Lactiplantibacillus plantarum: one gene and its partner. The protein of the gene in region 1 interacts with the protein of each later gene in a pairwise test. Links are inferred from orthologs where the notes say so. Each region holds a gene or a part of one and is shown in the gene's direction. Other genes may lie near its edges. The genes, in order: E5260_RS06280 and E5260_RS08970.

What was found.
Region 2: the proteins of E5260_RS06280 (region 1) and E5260_RS08970 interact in binary tests that used the Bacillus subtilis proteins (3 or more experiments, as listed by UniProt). The link is inferred for Lactiplantibacillus plantarum from one-to-one orthologs.

The regions. Positions count from the first base shown.
Region 1 is NZ_CP039121.1:1,372,784-1,382,940, forward strand. What follows is about bases 2,850-5,622. They hold E5260_RS06280 (glycosyltransferase family 2 protein), read left to right. Parts: upstream 2,850-3,624; coding sequence 3,625-4,620; downstream 4,621-5,622. Other genes in these bases: E5260_RS06275 (MutS-related protein), read left to right, coding at 2,850-3,045; E5260_RS06285 (hypothetical protein), read left to right, coding at 4,617-5,622. In the rest of the region: E5260_RS06270 (MutS-related protein), read left to right, coding at 57-1,613; more of E5260_RS06275, read left to right, coding at 1,588-2,849; more of E5260_RS06285, read left to right, coding at 5,623-6,653; E5260_RS06290 (NUDIX hydrolase), read left to right, coding at 6,773-7,186; E5260_RS06295 (YfhO family protein), read right to left, coding at 7,268-9,817.
Region 2 is NZ_CP039121.1:1,927,006-1,937,385, forward strand. Bases 4,366-7,361 are described here. They hold E5260_RS08970 (PTS fructose transporter subunit IIABC), read left to right. Parts: upstream 4,366-4,877; coding sequence 4,878-6,845; downstream 6,846-7,361. Other genes in these bases: pfkB (1-phosphofructokinase), read left to right, coding at 4,366-4,856; E5260_RS08975 (metallophosphoesterase family protein), read left to right, coding at 6,985-7,361. Outside these bases: rnz (ribonuclease Z), read right to left, coding at 1-780; E5260_RS08950 (hypothetical protein), read left to right, coding at 1,213-1,497; GTPase ObgE, read right to left, coding at 1,644-2,939; E5260_RS08960 (DeoR/GlpR family DNA-binding transcription regulator), read left to right, coding at 3,187-3,942; more of pfkB, read left to right, coding at 3,939-4,365; more of E5260_RS08975, read left to right, coding at 7,362-8,307; E5260_RS08980 (lipopolysaccharide biosynthesis protein), read right to left, coding at 8,415-9,866; E5260_RS08985 (glycosyltransferase), read right to left, coding at 9,946-10,380. UniProt on the Bacillus subtilis protein: The phosphoenolpyruvate-dependent sugar phosphotransferase system (sugar PTS), a major carbohydrate active transport system, catalyzes the phosphorylation of incoming sugar substrates concomitantly with their translocation across the cell membrane.

The DNA.
Region 1 (10,157 bases):
TAAGTAGGTGTCGCCATTTTTTATTGATTAGAATTAGTGAAAAGAGTTGAGTCATAATGCAGATGAGTCTGTTATTTTTAGGGCAACCACCAGTCGCTCGTCCCGCTACTGCAAGTTGTTTCCAAGATCTAAATTTGAATTTGATTTTCGAACAAATTCAGCAGGACTGTCCGGTACCAATCAAAGACATTTTTTATCAACCATTAACGACAATTGAAGCGGTGCAGCGTCGTCAGGCTATTTTTAGAGATTTGTTGCGACCAGCGGGGTATCAATTAATGGCACATTTTGTGACGGCTGCCGCAGAAACGGCCGCCAAAATCAAGCAGGCTCACCATGATTGGACGGCTGATCAACAGGCCGCCGATCTGTTAACGGCATTATATGAGCAACATGAGCAACTTGAAAAGCTTACAGAGGCGTTAGCACATTTTCAGCCCCAAAGTTTAGGACTACAAAAGTTACAGGCTGACCTCGATACTTATTTGCAGGCGCCTGCGACACAGCAGTTGCTGACAATGATGCGCACATTAACGAGCGCATTAGTACAAGTTCAGTTTTATTTAACAATCAATGGGCGGTATGTCCGTGTGACGACTAATCAGTTGGCTGCGTCAAATAGTGCTGAGGTTGCCACGAAGTTGTTTGGACCCATCATGACAGATCTAAGCGAGTTATACCGTCCCAATGCCAGTATTAAGACTGCCGAAGCAGTTAATGGGGATACTAGTCTGCAAGCAAATATTGTTGTTCAACTCCATAAGTTGTATCCAGCAGTATTTGCACAATTAACGACATTTTACCAACAATATCAGCAGTATACCGTTCCAGGTTATGAACAAGTCGTGACTGAGTTGAATTGGTATTTAGCGGTGCAACGTTATACGCAGCGCCTTGCCCGGATGAACCAGCTTAACTTTGTGCTTCCGACCCTTGTTGAATTAGGAGCACCAGAGCGGATTGAAGCAGGATTTGATCTGGAGTTGGCTTATGTTCAGGCTGGCAAACAAACAGCAGTCGTGCCCAATGACTATGTCTTGAATCCAAATGAGCAGTTTCTAATTGTGGCCGGACCCAATCAAGGTGGTAAGACAACGTATATTCGAATGATTGGTCAGGCCTATTATTTAGCAGCCCTCGGAATGCCCATCCCTGGCTCACGGGCAACATTACACCTAGCAAGTCATGTTCTGACACATTTCGAGCGTCAAGAAAAGGCAACCCAGTTGACGGGACTGCTCCAGCACGATATTGAACGATTGGCCGCGCTCTATCAAACGGTCGATGAGCATAGTATTGTTTTGATGAATGAGCTATTCTCTTCAACAACAACGGTTGATGCCGAAAAGTTGGGTCAATTAGTGTTAACACATTTGACAGCAAAGCAGGCCCATGGTGTCTACGTCACATTTTTAGAAAGTCTTGCTAAGCTTCCACATATGGTACCGATGCAGGCTCAAATTATTGCTGGTACGACGATCCGCGCTTATAAAATATATCGTTGTTCGGAGACGGTTGGGACATATGCGACTAGTTTATTAAACAAGTATCAACTGACAACTAAGGCAATTGAAAGGCGGTTAAAGCATGCAAGTCAATCTAATCACGCTTGAAAAACAGCAGTATCTTGACGAATGGTCGTTAACAACTAGTCAAAAAGCCGTGATGGCTGATTTAGAATTACAACCAATTGTTGATATTATGGCAGCGGATGATCACGTTATCGCAAAAATTGCGACCAGATTATTTTTTACACCATTAACAACTAGCCGGGCGTTGACTTGGCGTCAAGCAACGGTTAAACATGCCCTGATGCACCCGGACTATTACGAATGGTTGTATCAGTTTACAACGACAACCATTGAAACGGTCCGGCAAAATTTTTGGGAGCTTGGTCACGAGTCGGCTAGTTATCATCTATACAACAAAAGTCGTCTATTAACGCAATATTTGCAGGCAATTGGCACGATATTGGACAAACCATTACCTGACCATCCGGCGCCAGCACTTCAACAGTGGTATCAATCGCTAGATACACTGTTCAACGGTCAACTAGAGCCGATGAAAACATTTTTGCGACAGGTATTATTTGATCATGGTTATGTTTTACCAGCGCACTTGGCCACCAATCTGGATACAACAGTTGATGAGGTGATTGATGTCGTACCACCACATCGGTTTCAAAAGGTGTTTACTAAGTTAAAGATACATGCGCAGGGATTTGAAATTGCAGAACGGGATGATCATAGTGCTAAAGCACTTGAACACTACAAGAATCAAGCAGTGATGAAATTAGCCACCATTTTAGTGAATGTTTATCAGGAAGTCGTCAATTGGTTCCAAGAGTTGCGATTGGAAACAGGTTGGTTAGTGGGTGTAATTCAATTAAGCCGACGACTACCAGCGGCACCACGGTGCTATGCGACGTTGGCGTCATCAATGGAAGCACAACAGTTGATTAATCCCTTGATTTCTTTATTGCTCAACCAACCAGCAGTTGCAAACGACTTCTTGCCAGTTCAAACGGCATTGACCGTTATCACGGGAGCAAATCAAGGTGGTAAAACCACTTTTTTACGCGCCGTGGGGCTGGGGGAATTAATGGCTCAGGCGGGGATGTTTGTCATGGCAACTTGTTACCAGACACCGCCCTTTGAGATGGTGTTGACACATTTTAAACGTGAGGAAGACCAAGGTGAACGGCACGGTAAGCTGGATGACGAATTACAGCGAATGGATCAACTTATCCACGTTATGAGTACGTCTAGCTTGGTATTAATGAACGAGTCGTTTGCATCAACTAATGAGCATGCGGGGTCGCAAATCAATTTTCAAATTACCCACGGCTTACTGGAAGCCGGAGTGACTGTCATTGCGGTGTCCCATCAATTTGAATATACACAACTTGTTCAACGCTATCATTGCCGGCCATACTTTCTAGTGGCGCAACGGCAAGCGAATGGCAATCGTAGCTATCATATGTTGCCTGCTGCGCCTAAGGCCACTAGTTATGGCCTTGATATTTATCATCGGCTGATTCGATGATAACGGCTTATAAAATAATTACTGGATTTTAATCGTAATGAAAGTGGTAAAAAATTGAACATTAAATTAGAAATGGCAGTTCTGGACAGTACTGGGGACGAAAGCGCCGTGAAGTTGGTGCGTCAGGTTTTGTAGTTATTGAGCATAATCGTGAGATGCTAGCGGTCGGCTAAGTTCGGCTAATTTGTTAATGATCAGCGTTGAAACTGTTGCTTTGTTTGAATTGTGCGTAAGATATTGGTACTATCAATTTGACCCGGTAAGTGGCGCGATTACTGACAATTATTTATGTCAATGGCCGCATTCCTTGGCCCAAAATAATTATATTGATATTGCCAATTATTATGGTTGTAAGCCACTCTTTTCGAGGGTCGTGATGGTGAGAAAAACAATTGTCGTGTGTGTCTATCTGTGGGGGCATATGGACACGTTATTGATGATTTGAGATGTTAGCCGAGCTTTTTTCAGTGGATGGCGCATTCAGACTACTAGTAGCACAAGAAGTCTTGTTGTTACTGAAAGGTACCAATTATAATTGTTATTTCGTAAAACTATTTGAGTCATATTGGGGGAATTAGCATGCAAAATCCACGGTTAACCATTATTGTGCCTTGCTACAATGAAGAAGCGGTGTTACCTAAGTCTGCACACATCTTGGATGGTATCTTGACGGATCTGATCCAACACAAACAGGTCAATGCGGCAAGTAAGTTATTATTTGTTGACGATGGTAGTCAAGATAAGACTTGGAAACTGATTAAGTCGTTGGAAAAACAGTACTCAACCGTGACGGGTCTTAAGTTTAGTCGTAATTTTGGTCATCAAAACGCGTTGATGGCTGGGATGCAGGTCGCCAGTCCGACTGCTGAGATAGTCATTACGATTGATGCTGATTTGCAAGATGATCCACAGGTAATCCCAGAAATGGTGGCGCGCTATCGTGCTGGTAGCGATATCGTATTAGGTGTCCGCAATGATCGAAGTAGTGATTCACTTTTCAAACGATGGACCGCGGACGGTTTTTATCGGCTAATGGAGCGTATTGGTGTGCAATTAGTACCTAATCACGCCGATTTCCGATTGCTAAGTCAACGGGCAGTTCAGGCACTGTTAACCTATGAGGAAACCAATTTATTCTTGCGTGGAATCGTACCACGACTAGGTTTTCCAACAACTAAACTTTATTATCATCGCCAACCACGTTTTGCGAGTGTTTCAAAGTATCCATTACGTAAGATGGTGGCTTTTGCTTTTGATGGGATCACGTCATTTTCAATCGCACCGATTAAAGTAATTTTATTGTTTGGCATGGTGATTAGTGGCGGTAGTTTGATGATGATGCTATATGCGTTAATACAAGGATTACTAGGGACCGCAACGAGTGGCTGGTCCTCACTCATGACAAGTCTATGGTTTTTAGGTGGGATGCAATTGATAGGTATTAGTATTGTTGGCGAGTATGTAGGAAAAATTTTTGCGGAAGTCAAGCACCGGCCCCGCTATATTATTGAAACGGATGATTATACGGCAACTCAACAGCCAGCTATTGTGAATTCGCAACGGGTGCACGGATGAAGGCCGTGGTTAAGAGCGTCAATTGGCTGGCGGCCGCGGTATTGGTCGTCGCAGTCGGCATGGCGTGGTTGCAACCGATTCACTTCTTCGGCAACCCGGACTGGGCGTCACCGATCGTTCAATTAGCCATGGTTCTGGGATTATTGGTCATGACGATGGCTGGCCGGCAGGTGCTCAAACAGTTATCATCTCGTCAGTATCGTTGGCTGTTGATTGGGCTGGTCGGCTTAATCGCCATCGTGCAAATGTTGATTGCCACTAGTTTTGTTGACGTGGCGCGGGCCGACCCGTTTTTCGTTCGGCAGCAGGCACTGTTATTAGCGCGGGGCAGCCATCATTGGCAACATTATTTTATGATTTATCCCAATAATGTGAATTTTACGTTATTAGTTGCGAATCTGCTCAAGCCATTATTGAAACTGACGCAGACGCCCTGGGTATTATTAAATGTCATCCGATTTATCTGGATCGATACCGGACTAATCAGTGGGTTATATTTACTAAACCGTTGGCGTTACTGGCAACCGGGGGCGGTCTCATTTAGTTTGTTGTGGCTCGTCAGTGTTCCCGTGGCCGCATTTGGACTATTTGCATATACGGACGCCCTCGTTTTGCCACTAGTTCCAGACAGCTTGGCCTTGCTCACACTCGGACTAAGTTTAACCGGCTGGCGTCGTTGGGGCGTTTTGATTGGTGATGGGTTATTGGTGGCCGTGGGCGTGGTGATGAAGACTAATCTAATTGTGCTCTGGCTCACTCTCGTATTGATGGGGATCATCTTGTGGTGGCAACGACAATTCAGTGGTCGGCAAATGTTAGGCTGGCTCGTCAGTTTAGTGATGACACTCGGGGTGATGTTTGCGGTGATGCGGACTGCCCAACAGCAAGCGGGTTATACGCGCCAAGCTGATGCCGCCTTACCGGCAACCAGCTGGATTGCGATGAGCTTGAACCCCCAAAGCTCGGGTGAGTACCGACATGACGATTTTGCGCGCGTTAATCAGATGCAAACTGTGGCGGCCAAGCGCCAACAGACCCAGCAAATGATTCAGCAGCGGTTACATCAGATGGGCGTTACGGGGACCCTCGTACATTTACTCAAAAAGATGCGGGTCTTCTGGGCGACTGGCGATTTTGATAGCTTTAAGTTGACCACCCAGTGGATTCGTGCGCCCCGCTGGTATTTGAATCATCAACGCCAGCTTCAATTTTGGCTGGTTCTAATGACGCAAACAATCTACCTGACGATGCTGGTGCAAGCAATCGTGACTTTGATGAGGCGGCGCGAGTGGGCCGTGACGTTCGTTGCCCTGGCAATTCTCGGTTTAACGGTTTTTCATGTCGGACTTTGGGAAGTAGAAGGGCGCTATGCGTTGCCACTATTACCGGGATTGATGCTCCTCAGTATTGTGGGTGGTCGTGAGTTGCCGGTGTGGCACCTTAATCGAGTAATACGGCGCCAACTGACGTGGTTGGTCGTTGTACTGGCGGCAATCAGTGTGGTCAGTTTGTGGCAGACGAGTCAGGCGACGCGGATTACTGATGTGGTACGTGGCAATCAGGGCAATGGGCGTTATGTTGTGTCCACGGTTCAAAAAATTAGACCGGGTCACGCTGTTACGTCGCCGCTAGCCGTTAGTGGTAAGAGTAATGTTTTACGGTTGAAGCCAGTTGCGACGCATGAGCGCGTAACAATTACCTTGACTAGGGGGGCGCATGTCGTCAAACGGTGGCGGGGCTCGGCCAATGAGTTGACCACTTTGAATTATCCGTTGACAGCGGCGGGCAACCTGCGATTAGCGATTAAAAATACTGGTCAGACGCCCGTCCGGTATGGTGTGATGGCGGCCAACTACAGTCCGTTAACAGGCCGGGTGACGGCTAAGCAGCACGCATACTTACAAGTCGTGATAAAACAGCAGTTTATTAAGCCGCACGCGTTAACGACGGGTGCCGCCAGTCTAGCAGTTGTCGGCTGTGTGGCGCTGGCGACCATTTTATCGTTAGGTCGGTTACGGCCAGAAACTGAATAATAAAACTTGAATCGAAAGTCTTAATAACTGGTGTTGCCAGTGTTGGGACTTTTGTTTGTGGTTAAACGAAATATAATAGCCGTTAATTTGGGTGACTTATCAAGGTGAGGTGAATTCAAATGGTTCAAATTATTGCGCATACTTTAGTGACTGCCGGGCACGACATTTTAATTTTAAAACGCAATCAGGTTGAGCATGGGCGGCCGAATGTTGATGCCAGCTATTGGGATCTGCCCGGTGGGTGTGCATTAGCTAATGAATTACCGCAAGTAGCGGCCAAACGCGAATGTTGGGAAGAGACTGGGCTGAAAGTTCAAACTGAGCGCGTTATTTGGGAAGATTCCACCTTTGACAAGGCTAAAAATCAGGTGTACACGCGTTTAGTGTATAGCGCACAGGCATTCGTTACTAGACCGACAGTCAACTTAGATCTTACTGAACATATGGCCTTTCTTTGGATGAAACCTGAATTGATTTTGACTAATATAAGAATTGTGCCCTATCTAAAACCAATATTAACGCGACTGGTCTAGCAGTTACCGCGACCATTAAAACAACAATCGGACTGCCTAGCAGAATAGCTTGGCAGTCCGATTGTTTTGATTGACACGATTCTAATGGTGGCGATATCGTTGACGCCAAAGGATGAAGCTAAATCCACTTATGATTGAGATCAGTAGTCCACCCAGCAATCCCGGGACGTGGTAAGTTAGCTGGATCTGATTCTTACCGGACTGAATCGGCAGGGCTAACATCCCGCCAATGACCGTTTTAGGAGTAACTTTGACGCCGTTGACCGTTGCGCGCCACCCCTTATCGGCTGGAATAGCAACGTAGAGCCATTTTTGTTTGGAGCGATTGGTGACTTGACCACTGACCACGGTATGAATGCCCGAGACGTGGTAAGTCGGTGTAAAGCGCGTGGATAGCAGTTGCTGTTTGACTTGGTTGAACCGGGCTTGATCCAGGCTGGCGATGTGGACATGGGTGCCAAGCGTTGGTTGGGTACGTTTGACCGTTAACGTGATGACAGCGCCTTTGTCAAAATAACCTAGCGATCGGAGCACTAACTCACCGTTGGCATTGAACTTAGTCGGGACTAAGTGACCGTTGACCCGCATCGTGGTGTACTTTGTTTGACGAGTCGTGTCGTTATAATACAGCGTCCCGGTGCGTGTCATCCTTAATTTAACTGTATGCAAATACGGATAGCGTTTGGCCTGTGAATCTTGGACGACGTGATCTGAGAGCGTCGTGGCATTGCCAAAATAGGCGCGTTTCGATGGCCGCAAACTTTGTAAGAGGCGTTCTTGATTGATAATGGCACTATTCTGACGAAGCTTTAACTGTCTAAATGCTATTGGCACGGCAAACCCTAACCCGTTTTGACTACGGAGCCGCGTTGTCGCTTGACCCACGGCGTTTAATTGCACAGCGTATTTTACATCTAAGAGTAAATCAGTGACCGGATTTAGGCCTTCTGAACTGACACGCCGGGCGTTTTTAGAAAATAGCCCAAGTGACTTCAACATGAGACGTGTTTGGTTCGCAAAAGTTGAACTGTAGTAGGTAATATCGTGAAAGTTAAATAACATCGGGTCGTTGTAATTACGATACTTGCTATCATAATTGTAGGCCTGATTGATTAGCGTATTTTGATTTTCAACGCGATATAATTGACCATCAGGATCGTTGACGGCTTGCATTTGGCGGTATTCGGTTCGATAGGCAGTTACAAATTTAGCCTGATTCCCTAGTGGTGACTTCGCCATCATGAGGGTACTGTTAGTCCCTAATTCTAAGGCGACGATACCTGCCAAGCTGAGCGTTTGCCACCGCTTCGCCGTTGCGAATAAGGCAATTGCGGTTAAGATGACAGCGACTAAGCTGAGCGCCAGCGTTGAAGTTGTTAAGGGGTGCTTAGCAGTTCGTTGGGCAAACCAGCCTAATATCAGCGCACTGACCATGAGTGTCGGTAACAACCATTGCCAGCGCAAGGCGATCCGCCGGGGGCCTGCTAACCAGGCTTCAAAAGCGATCATGATCAAGACAAAGCTAAAGAAAAAAGCATTGCGGTATGGAAAGCCAGCGGGCGTTTGAAACATGTGCCAAATCGTATCTAAGGTACGAATGTTCATACTCAAGAAGAGTGCAAGTAATAGTCCGAAGCTATGCCATTTGTGAGCTTTAGTCAAGTTGGGCTGCACCCAGAAACTTAGGGCCAGCAAGACGACCAGACTACTGCTGAAGACGGTTGGTGCGTGTACGAGCCGAGTCGTAAAATTGGCGGCACCTAAGCCAAATTGACTCAAAACAGCTAAACCGAATTGTGGGACCGGTAAGTAGCTCGATAATTTGACCGCAGATTTAGCCGTGGTCAGCATGCCTAAACCAGTGGGGATCAGGACAAACATCGTGCTTAACCCACTGAGTAGCATGGTGACCACGACGTGCCGAATTAACGAAAATTGATGACGAACAGTTTGCCAAAGACTGTCCTGAGGGCGTTTGCGTTCAAATAGTTGATAAATAAAATAGTAAATCACAAATAGGCAAGTCATATAGCCTAAGTAGTAATTGGTGACGATACTGACCCATAACCAGCCGAAAAAGCGCCCGGGATGACTAGTTGCAATTAAGTGGTCGAGTCCTTGAATGACCAGTGGTAACCAAATTAATGTATCCAACCACATGATCGTAAAATAGTTGAGGGCAACGAAGCCAGAGAGGCTGAAAGCAACACCAAAAATGGCAGTCGACCACCGCTTTGTTTGAAAATGCGTTTGTAAAAAAGCCGTCATAGTGACCGCAATCAAGCTGATTTTTAACATGATGAGTAGACTAAGTCCGGTTGGCAAATTGGCCGCCGGAAACAACAACATCAAAATGTTAAATGGGCTTAATAGATAGTAAGCAATCGTGGGTAGTGCGTTACCGCCTAATGACTGTGAAAATGAATATAATTGAAAACTATGCGTTAAAATGGCATGCCGATACGCGGTGAAAAATGATAAGTATTGGCCACCCATATCACTAATTAATAAGTTATGGTTACCGAAGGGCGTGATCCCCCAAATTGCGAAGACAATCCCCATGATAGCAAGGGACAGTAATCCAGCTGTCACTGCCACTTGCCAGCGGCTTGTTTGATAATTAGGCCACATTTTATTCAACTCCGATATTATGAATGATTTCATTGTACCGTACTGAAACTTGAAAACTAGTTAAGAAAAGCGAACAATTTTCTGAAAAAAGTTAAGAATTAGTGTTAGTCATTATCATTTTTATAAAGTTTGCTAGCAGTTTAACACAGCAGTTCACGAGGTTAAACTAAAAGGGGTGATTGACAATTGATTAAGAAAGTGTTTTTATAAAAGGTGAAAACTGAATACGATTTCTTCGGGGCAGGGTGCAATTCCCGACCGACGGTAACAACGTAAGTTGAAGTCCGTGACCCGCGTGAGCGGTGGACCCAGTGCAAGTCTGGGACCGACAGTATAGTCT
Region 2 (10,380 bases), 560 kb from region 1 along the record:
CTGTTGGGCCACCTGGGCTGCTTGGGTACTCGTTGAATGGTAATAGTTATGTGCCAACTTACCTTCATCTTTTCCGAACGTGCTCTCATGAACTAAAGCATCCGCATCCTGTGCCAAGCTGACCGCGTGCGGTGTCCGCCGAGTATCACCGAGAATCGTCACCGTCCGCCCTTTTTGTGGCGCAGCGATGTAATCTTGACCATTAATTGTCCGACCATCAGGCAACGTCACCGTTTTGCCGGCTTTTAATTGACCATAGACGGGACCACTCGGAATGTTCAGGGCTTTGAGTCGATCGGCTTGTAATTCACCCGGGTGGTCCGCTTCTTCTACCCGGTAACCAAAACAAGCGATCCGATGATCCAGAGGTTCGCAGCTTACTTTGAACGTCGCATCTTCAAAAACCGTCTCAGCCTTCGTGATTTCATGAAACTTCAATGGATATGACAAATGGGTGCCAGAGACCCGCAACGCCGTTTGAACGAAGTCGCGGACACCGACTGGCCCATAAATGGTGAGTGGTTCGTCCCCGCCTTGAAAAGAACGCGAGCTCAATAACCCCGGTAAGCCAAAGATATGATCGCCATGCAGATGGGTAATAAATATTTTTGCAATTTTGCGTGGTTTTAACGTCGTGCGTAAAATCTGGTGTTGCGTCCCTTCGCCGACATCGAACAACCAGACTTCATTTCGCTCATCTAATAGTCGTAATGCTGTGCTAGTGACATTTCGAAATTTGCCCGGTGAGCCGGCACCGGTACCTAAAAATTCTAATTGCATATTTTTGTTCGTCCTATCTATACAGTCTGCTAACTATTTTACCGAATCTAGCGGCAATACACAATTGTTAGCACTGCAAAGTCATGGCCGGTCAACACCGTGCGCTCACCGACCGCAATTCTACAAAGCAAGCGACGTTGGGCGACTCCTCACAATTAACAGGAAGAACACGAACAACGCTGCTCATTTTATTTTAACATGTCAGGCTAAAATTATCGCACTTGGTTTCAAGATTCCACGCGCCAAGACTGCCTGCCACCGGTGTTATCTATAATCAAAAAATGCACTTTTCCGGGCAAACTGACTATGACGGGTTGTGACCGTTTTCATTCAACCCGTCATCGCCGGCAAATGAATCCTCAGTCCATCTTGCTTAACCCAATTGATTATCGTATACTTGCTTACAAATCGTCTGAACAAGAGGTAACCGTTATGCGACTCATCGACTTTAACTTATCAACCGCTGATCTACAGCAAACTTTACCACTGTATTGGGAACTAACGACTAATCAAATCTGGCCAATCCAAAGTGTTACGCTCGTCGATCACCAGCTGGTTTTAGTAGCTTCAAAAAGCGCGCTCCCGCTGACACTCGACCAGTTCAATGCGCGGACGCGCCAAATCGATGGTCAAACGCAGCTCTGTATTCAAACCCCACCGCGTCCGCGCCGATTATTTGGCTATCGCTTAAGCCAGCAGCGCTTACTGTTTGGCTGAGCATCTAATCGCACGTCAACTCAAAAACAGCGTCGTTAGTTAAAATTCTAACGGCGCTGTTTTTGGATTGTTCATTATTTTATCACTAGTCTACCTACCAGACTGTCGTAACGACAATCATCAACTAATTATGTCGTCACAAAAGTTTAGTCCATAAACTGGAAGGAGTAGTCCAAGATTTGAATCGTATCATCATTCTTGGCACCAGCTGCACGTAAGGCATCATCAACACCCATCCCACGTAATTGCCGAGCAAAGCGCATTAAACTTTCTTCATGATCTAAATTGGTCATCTTAAAGAGCCGTTCTAACTTATCACCAGACAAGACGAACAAGCCCGGTTCTGGATTATCAATGCTAAAGTCCGCATCCGCTTCAGTCGTGTAATCACGGTGCTTCAAGTCGTCAACACCCTTGATTGGGAATTGTGGCGTCGTATCCAACAAATCAGCCGTCTTGGCTAACAAGGCTTTTAGTCCCTGTTGTGTAATCGACGATACCGGATAGACGGCTGGCGTGTTTGGCAACGTATCATCCGTCGCTAACTTCGCCTTAAAGTCTTCCAGATTAGCTTCGGCATCCGGCATATCCATCTTAGTCGCCACCACGATTTGGGGCCGCTTCAAGAGATCAGGGTCATAACTCGTCAGCTCGTGATTAATTTTGTGATAATCCTCAAACGGATCGTTTTCTTCTACACCACTCATATCAATCAGATGTAAAATAACGCGCGTCCGTTCAATATGCCGCAAGAATTGAATCCCTAAGCCGACTCCGTTAGCTGCACCTTCGATCAAACCAGGTAGATCAGCCATAACAAAGTCACGACCGTCATCCAAACGAACCATCCCGAGATTAGGCACTAAAGTTGTAAAATGATAGGCCGCAATCTTGGGCTTAGCACTCGTGACCACTGAAAGCAGTGTCGACTTGCCGACTGAAGGAAAACCAACCAGACCAACATCGGCCAAGACTTTCAATTCCATTCGAATCGTCAATTCATCGCCGGGCTCACCATTTTCAGCAATTTCAGGAGCAGGGTTCTTAGCGCTAGCAAAATGAATATTTCCCCGACCGCCCCGGCCACCCTTGGCAACCACTAACCGCTGATCTTTATTGACGATATCGCCAATTAACTCACCAGTTTCAGCATCCGTCACCGTTGTCCCAAGCGGTACTTTAATAATTGTGTCCTTCGCGGAACGACCTGTCATCTGCTTAATCATTCCATTGCCACCAGCTGCGGCTTTGAACTTCCGCGTATAACGAAAATCCATCAGTGTCCGTAATCCTTCGTCAGCCTGCAATACGACGCTTCCGCCGCGACCACCATCACCGCCAGCGGGACCACCATTGGGAACAAACTTTTCACGGCGGAAAGCAACCATGCCGTTACCACCGTTACCGGCCTTTACATCTACTTTTACTTGATCAACAAACATGTTCTTTTCTCCCGTTTCTTCTATATTATTATCTACGAAATCCGATCGTGCGAAATTAGATACCTGACCTAGTATACAAATCTTCGGCCACTTCGTCAAAAGTTCCACGCCTAATTAGACAGATCATCTTTATTTGGATGCTAATGACGATTTGATGACAGATTTTGGATTATTTTGACGGTTTTTGAAGGTTTTTGTTGCATTTTGACGTTTAAACAGGTATATTATTATGCGGAGGGATTTGAAAGTGCTTACAGAAGAACGTCAACAGTACATTTTAAATACGATCCGTTTCAAGGGCATTATTAAAATCAAGGACATCTGTTCTGAAACTCGTTGTTCCGAGTCCACGGCGCGCCGTGACCTCCAACAGCTAGAAGAACAGGGCGAGTTACTCCGCGTGCACGGTGGTGCGAAGTATATGAACTCACTCCAAGAGGAACCCGCGATGAATGATAAGGTTTCCCGTAACGTTAACGCCAAGGACCATATCGCGCAGCAAGCCGTTGCGAACATTCAAGTTGATGACGTCATTTATTTGGATGCTGGGACTTCAACCCTAGCCATGATTCACCATTTAAATCCGAGCTACAACTTACGTGTCGTGACTAATGGTGTTGTCCATGCTTCCGCTTTGGCAGACATGGGCATCCAAACCTACCTGCTTGGTGGCAATTTGAAAGGCACCACCAAAGCCGTGATTGGTCCCGAAGCCGTTAAATCGTTAGAGGAATACCGATTCAACAAAGTTTTCCTTGGTATCAACGGTGTCCACCCAAAATTCGGGCTCACAACGCCCGACCCCGATGAAGCGGTCGTCAAAAAAACCGCAATTCTACAAAGTGAAGAAAGCTTTATCTTAGCTGACAACACTAAGTTCGACCACGTTTCGTTTGCGCGCGTCGGTGATTTATCCAGTGCAACCATCATCACTGACCAACTCACGCCAAGCGTTGCCGAACAGTATCAACCATTAACTACGATTCAGGAGGTTCAATCATGATTTATACCATTACTGTCAATCCATCAATTGACTACGTGGTGCAACTACCCCAAATGACCCTCGGTAGTGTTAACCGGTTAGCACACACGGCGAAACTCCCTGGCGGTAAAGGCATCAATGTATCGCAGATTTTGAACGACCTAGACCAACCCAACAAGGCCCTCGGCTTTATCGGTGGGTTTACCGGCACGTTTATCAGTGATGCTTTAAAAGCCAAGGGCCTAGATTGTCACTTCACACCGATTGCCGATGACACCCGGATCAACGTGAAGATTCACGCTGAAGAAGAGACCGAATTAAACGGTGCTGGCCCGGACATCACCGCCAAAGAAATCGAAGCCTTCTACACCGAATTAGCCAACTTAACGCCGGATGACGTGGTCGTCATGTCTGGTAGTTTAGCGCCTAGTTTACCAGATAGCTTCTACTACGATATTATTCAGAAGGTCGAAGCTGCTGGTGCTAATTTTGTCATCGACACGACCGGTGAAGCTTTGAAGAAAACTTTACCCAGCCACCCCCTCGTTGTGAAGCCTAATAACCACGAACTTGCTGATTACTACCACACGACGTTTAATAGCCAGACTGATATCATTGCAGCGGGCCAACGGATGCTAGCTGAAGGTGCACAACACGTGCTGATTTCAATGGCCGGCGATGGTGGCCTCCTGATCACCAAGGATGCGGTCTACTTTAGTCCCGCACCAAAGGGCCAGGTAATCAACTCAGTTGGTGCCGGTGATTCAATGATTGGTGGCTTTGTCGGCACGTTCGCCAAAACACACGATGCTGTTGAAAGCTTCCGCTACGGCTTAGCTTGTGGCTCCGCAACCGCCTTCTCAGAAGACATTGCGACCCGCGCCAAGATCGATGAAATTTTGCCACTCATTAACATTGAAAAACTCGCTCACTAAAGAAAGGACTGTTAACTAAACATGGATATCCGCGATTTATTACTAAAAGATGTCATGATCATGGACATGCACGCCACGACCAAGGACGAAGCGATTGATGAGTTAGTTCATAAATATGCCGAACAAGGTATCATCAATGATGAGGCCCTCTACAAGCAAGACATCATCAAACGGGAAGCCGAATCAACTACCGGGATTGGCGACGGGATTGCTATGCCCCATGCCAAAGATAAGGCTGTTAACCGGGCAACCGTGATGTTTGCTAAGAGTAAGGCCGGCGTTGACTTCAACGCGTTAGATGGTCAACCCGTTCATCTTTTCTTCATGATTGCTGCTCCTGAAGGTGCCAACAACACCCATTTAGCCGCCCTCGCCGCCCTCTCAAGCTTATTGATTGATCCTGAATTGGTCGCTAAACTTAAGAATGCACAGTCACCTGAAGAAGTTCAACAACTCTTCGGTGACGCCCAGGCTGCTAAGGAAGAAAAAGAAGCCAAAGATGCTGCTGCCAAGGCCGAAAAAGAAGCCGCAGCTGCCAGCACCACCACTGACGAAAAACGTCCCTATTTAGTTGGGGTTACCGCCTGTCCAAACGGAATCGCCCATACTTACATGGCCGAAGCAGCCTTGATCAAAGCTGGTGAAGCGGCCGGTGTTGACATCAAAATCGAAACGAATGGTTCTGAAGGTGTTAAGCACTTATTGACTGCCGATGAAATCGCTCGTGCCGACGGTGTTGTAATCGCCGCTGACAAAAAGGTCAAGATGGCCCGTTTTGATGGTAAGCACCTGGTTAACCGTCCCGTTACTGACGGGATCAACAAGGCCGATCAATTAGTTCAAGAAGCCTTGAGTGGTAAAGCTCCTGTCTATCACGATGCTGATGGTGGTGCTGCGGATGACGATGAAGGTGGCAGCGCTAATGGTAGCGTTTGGGGTGAAGTTTACAAAGACCTCATGAACGGGATTTCCCACATGTTGCCATTCGTTGTTGGTGGTGGGATCTTAATGGCCCTCTCCTTCATTATTGAGCAATTCGTTGGTAGTAAGAGCTTAGCCTTTACCTTCTTCAACCAAGCTGGTAACATGGCTTTCGCCTTCATGGTACCTGTTTTAGCCGGTTACATCGCCGAATCAATTGGTGATCGTCCTGCCTTGATGCCCGGGTTCGTTGGTGGGTTCATGGCCACGGTATACACTGGCGCTTACGGTGGTGTTTACACGGCCTCCATTACCGCCAATGCTAAGAGTCCCGCTGGTTTCTTAGGTGGTTTAGCCGCTGGTTTCTTAGCCGGTTATATTACTGTTTGGATGAAGAAGTGGACCAAGAACATGCCACAATCCTTAGACGGGATGAAGCCAATGCTGATCTTCCCAATTCTGGGCTTATTGATTATTGCTGCGCTAATGTTCTTCGTTGTTAACCCAATCTTCTCAGTTATCAACGCCTGGATTACCCACTTCCTAAACTCAATGGGTACTGGTAATGCCGTTCTCCTCGGTCTTGTCCTCGGTGGTATGATGTCGATCGATATGGGTGGTCCTTTCAACAAGGCCGCTTACGTCTTCGCAACTGGTGCCTTTACCGCAACTGGACATGGGAACTTAATGGCCGCTGTTATGGCTGGTGGGATGGTTCCACCATTGGCAACTGCGATTGCCACTGCCTTCTGGCCAAAGAAATTTACGGATGACGAACGTAAAGCTGGTATCTCTAACTGGTTACTTGGTATTTCCTTCATTACTGAAGGTGCCATTCCATTCGCCACAGCTGACCCATTGCACGTTATCGGTTCAAGTGTGATTGGTGCTGCCATCGCCGGTGGCTTAACTCAACTTTGGGGCGTTGCCGTCCCTGCTCCTCATGGTGGCCTCTGGGTCTCATTACTCGCCACGAATATCTGGGGCTACATCGGTGCCACAATTATCGGTGCCGTTATCGCTGGGGTTATCCTTGGTCTCTGGAAACCAGCTAAAGCTTCTAAATAATGTGATATCTAAAAAGACGATCAAATTGATCGTCTTTTTTTGTTTTCAAAATTAACGAATCAGCCGTCTAACCCCGCAATAAAACGGGTATAATGAAAGTAATATACTGATTATGTTAACGAGAATCGAGACGAGTTTGATGAAACTACGAAAATCTATCTTTGGCATCAGCTGTGTATTATTCGGCATGATGCTGCTTTCCGGTTGCCAAAAACAAACTAAAATGACCCTGCCCCCTGTCAGTCACAAGACCTTAACAGCGATGGTGATCAGTGATGACCATGTCATTGCGCCCAGCCTGCATGATAATGGTAAGGCTTTCACGCAGTACGCGGCTAACGATGCCGGTGCAGATTTAAAATACAGCGCGACGATTTTTCGCGCTTTTATTGCTAAGGCGTTAATCACCAAGCCTGACGTTGTGCTCATCAGTGGCGATATTACTAACAACGGTGAAAAAGCCAGTCACGAGTACGTTGCCAAGCAGCTTCGCCGACTGACTGCTAAGCACATCCGCGTCTACGTCGTCCCCGGTAATCACGACTTGAACAACCCTATCGCCCGTCGCTTCAAAGGAAAGCATCAATATAGCACCGAGGCGACTAGCCCGACCCAGTTCAAGAAGATCTATCATCAGGACGGCTACGGCCAAGCCAGTGAAACTGACCCAAGCTCATTGGGATATTTGGTAAAACCTAGTAAACACACTTGGTTTTTGATGCTAAACTCCGCCATTTATAAAAGTAATTATCAACAAGGTAATTCAACGGTCGGTGGTGGCCTGACCGATGGGACCTTACAATGGCTTACTAAAGTCGGTAAGCAAGCAAAACAAGCCCATGCGACTCTCATTCCCGTCCTACATCACAATACAATGGACCACACGGTGATTCATCAGGACTATACAATCGGTTATGCCGAAGATGTCCGTAAGGCCTTTACCACTGCGGGTATCAAGTTATCGCTCAGCGGCCATATTCATGCTCAAAATATCAAGTCTACCAAAGTCAAGAACCAGTCACTGACTGATATTGCCAGTGGCGCCCTGATACTGGGATCTCACTATTACGGTACGCTTAAGATCAACCAGAGTAACGGGACGGCCACGTACCACGCGACCCCGTTAAACGTGAGTGCTTACATCAAGCACCACCGTGGTAATAAAGCAATGCGCGCCTATCAAAAGTACGATCATGACGTGTTATATGCGGCTGGCTATAACGCAGCACTGAGTCAGTTATATGAGGACCGTGACGAAACGCAACTATCAAGCGCTAAAGTTAATCAGCTAGCCCGCGGCATGGCGGCCGCCAATATCGCGCTCTTTCGGGGCACCCCAGTCAAAAATAGCGCCGCTATTCAAGCTTGGCAACAAATGCCCCACAATACAAGTTTGCGCGGCTTCGTGTTAGCCACCAAGAAACTACACGGCAACGTGACGTGGTCTGGGTCCGTACAATAACCACTTTATAAACTAAAGACGACAGCGAATTTTCAGGCTGTCGTCTTTTTGATTAGTCACTACTTATAGCTGGTCAGTCACACCGGCACCACCCTACTTCGATTCGGCTAGATTGGTTTTCGCACACGTAGCATTTGGTTAACAATGGTCATTAAATAATCACGCTTGCTAAATCCGACGACGGCCGTTATCAAAATCAATAGATAACGGAGTACAACACTGTGATAGCCTCCTAAAAATAGAAAGCCAACCGCCAAAAAAGTGAGCGTAATCAGCCCCAGTATCTTGCGATCATATGGAAGCGTGCCAAGTTTTTCGCGACAGATTCGATTCATAAACCAATAATGAACAACCGCATACATCACATAGCAAATTAATGTTGTATATCCCGCCACCTCGTATCCTAAAATTGGAATCAACCAATAATTTAGCGCCACATTCAATACTGCGCCAATAACACTGGCAATCATGATTAAAGATGTCCGTTCATAATAGAACTCAAACTTTGCAAATAAATCAAAAGCAAAAATGAAAAAGACGCTCATTGCGATTGGTGGAACGATCCAGGTCGCCTTAGCATATGCTCGTGGTGCGAATATCGAAACGATTTCGGGCGCAAATGCAATCAATAGCAGGTTGACAACCGCAATTAAAACTAAGGCACCGTAAGCAACACCCGCAATATCGGCCACCCGTCGATCCTTGATTTTTTGATATATCCACGGACTCAGCGTTTGCGACAATGCAACGTTAAATAAGATCATGATTTGTGAAAGTGAGTACGCCAAACTATAAATGCCCGCACTTTTCGTATTTACCATGTTCGCAATCATAATCCGGTCAGCACTACTCAGAACGATTTGTGAAAGATAATGTGGGGCCAACGGGATGTTGAACATTAATGCGTGACGCCAAAAATGGCGCGAGAAAAACGTTTTGCCACGATACATTTGCACAAAAAACAAGCCCGTATAGCCTACCAGTTCCACTAATGCTAGCCCTAAAAATCGAGCCGTCACTTTATCATTCGCATACACAACGAGCAATACGCCTACTAACGGTTTGGCGATTGCAACCAGCAAGGTCACCATCACCAATGATTTGTATTGCAAGGCAACTCGGCGCTCACCAGCCCAAAAATTAAAAACTGACGAGGTCCATACCATTAGAAGCATCGCCAACATCTGCGTCGTCGTTAAAGAAAAGACACTATTCCAAAAATCACGAAAGCCAAGGTAAACTAGTGTCCATGCTAATACCAACACAACCGTTAATCCTTGTAATGCAGCCGAATATCGACGTCGATCATGGCTGAATTTGATGAGACCTTGAGTATAAACGCCGTAGCACAGATTTAGTGAGACGATGATCGTGACGATAGTCAGCCAGGAGTACAGCACATTAAATTGACCATACTCGGAAGTAGACATTATTCTGGTAAAAATGGGCGTTGCGATTATTGAAATGCTCTTTTCAAAAAAAGCACAGACTAAGAACCAAAGTGAGGCCTTAACTTGCTTTGGCAAATGCCGATATTTATTTCTAATACTGACTAACATAAATTCCTTTCTCATAGGTCTGAACTGAGCATCACATCCCCTGCTTACTAATAACAAATCTCATAAGCACCGCACACGTTCAATCACTTGGTTGTTGTCGATACCGGCGCCCATTTACCGACCAAATCGTTCTTAAACGTAAATAGTTGATCACATAGTAACAATTATCTGGGGATGTCACCATTGCGCGGACTAACGCAGCCAGGGCCTGACCAAGTTTTCGTTTGCGCATACTGGCCATCGCCATCGTAAAATATTTTTGCCCACGATTAAACGTACTTTGGGCACGGACGTCATTTATTTTGTCTGTTAACGCCGACATCCCGCGGCCGAAACTGTCTGCTCCCGTCCGTTTACGTTCCGCATACAATTGTTGAATATAGCGCGATACCAGATACGTTTTCCACGCGTCGCTGGTCATACTATTACCGCGTAACCGATAGTTCAACACTCGGCGGTTAATTGACCCGATTTTGAATCCATTAGCAAGCAGCCGCAGCCAAAGATCATAGTC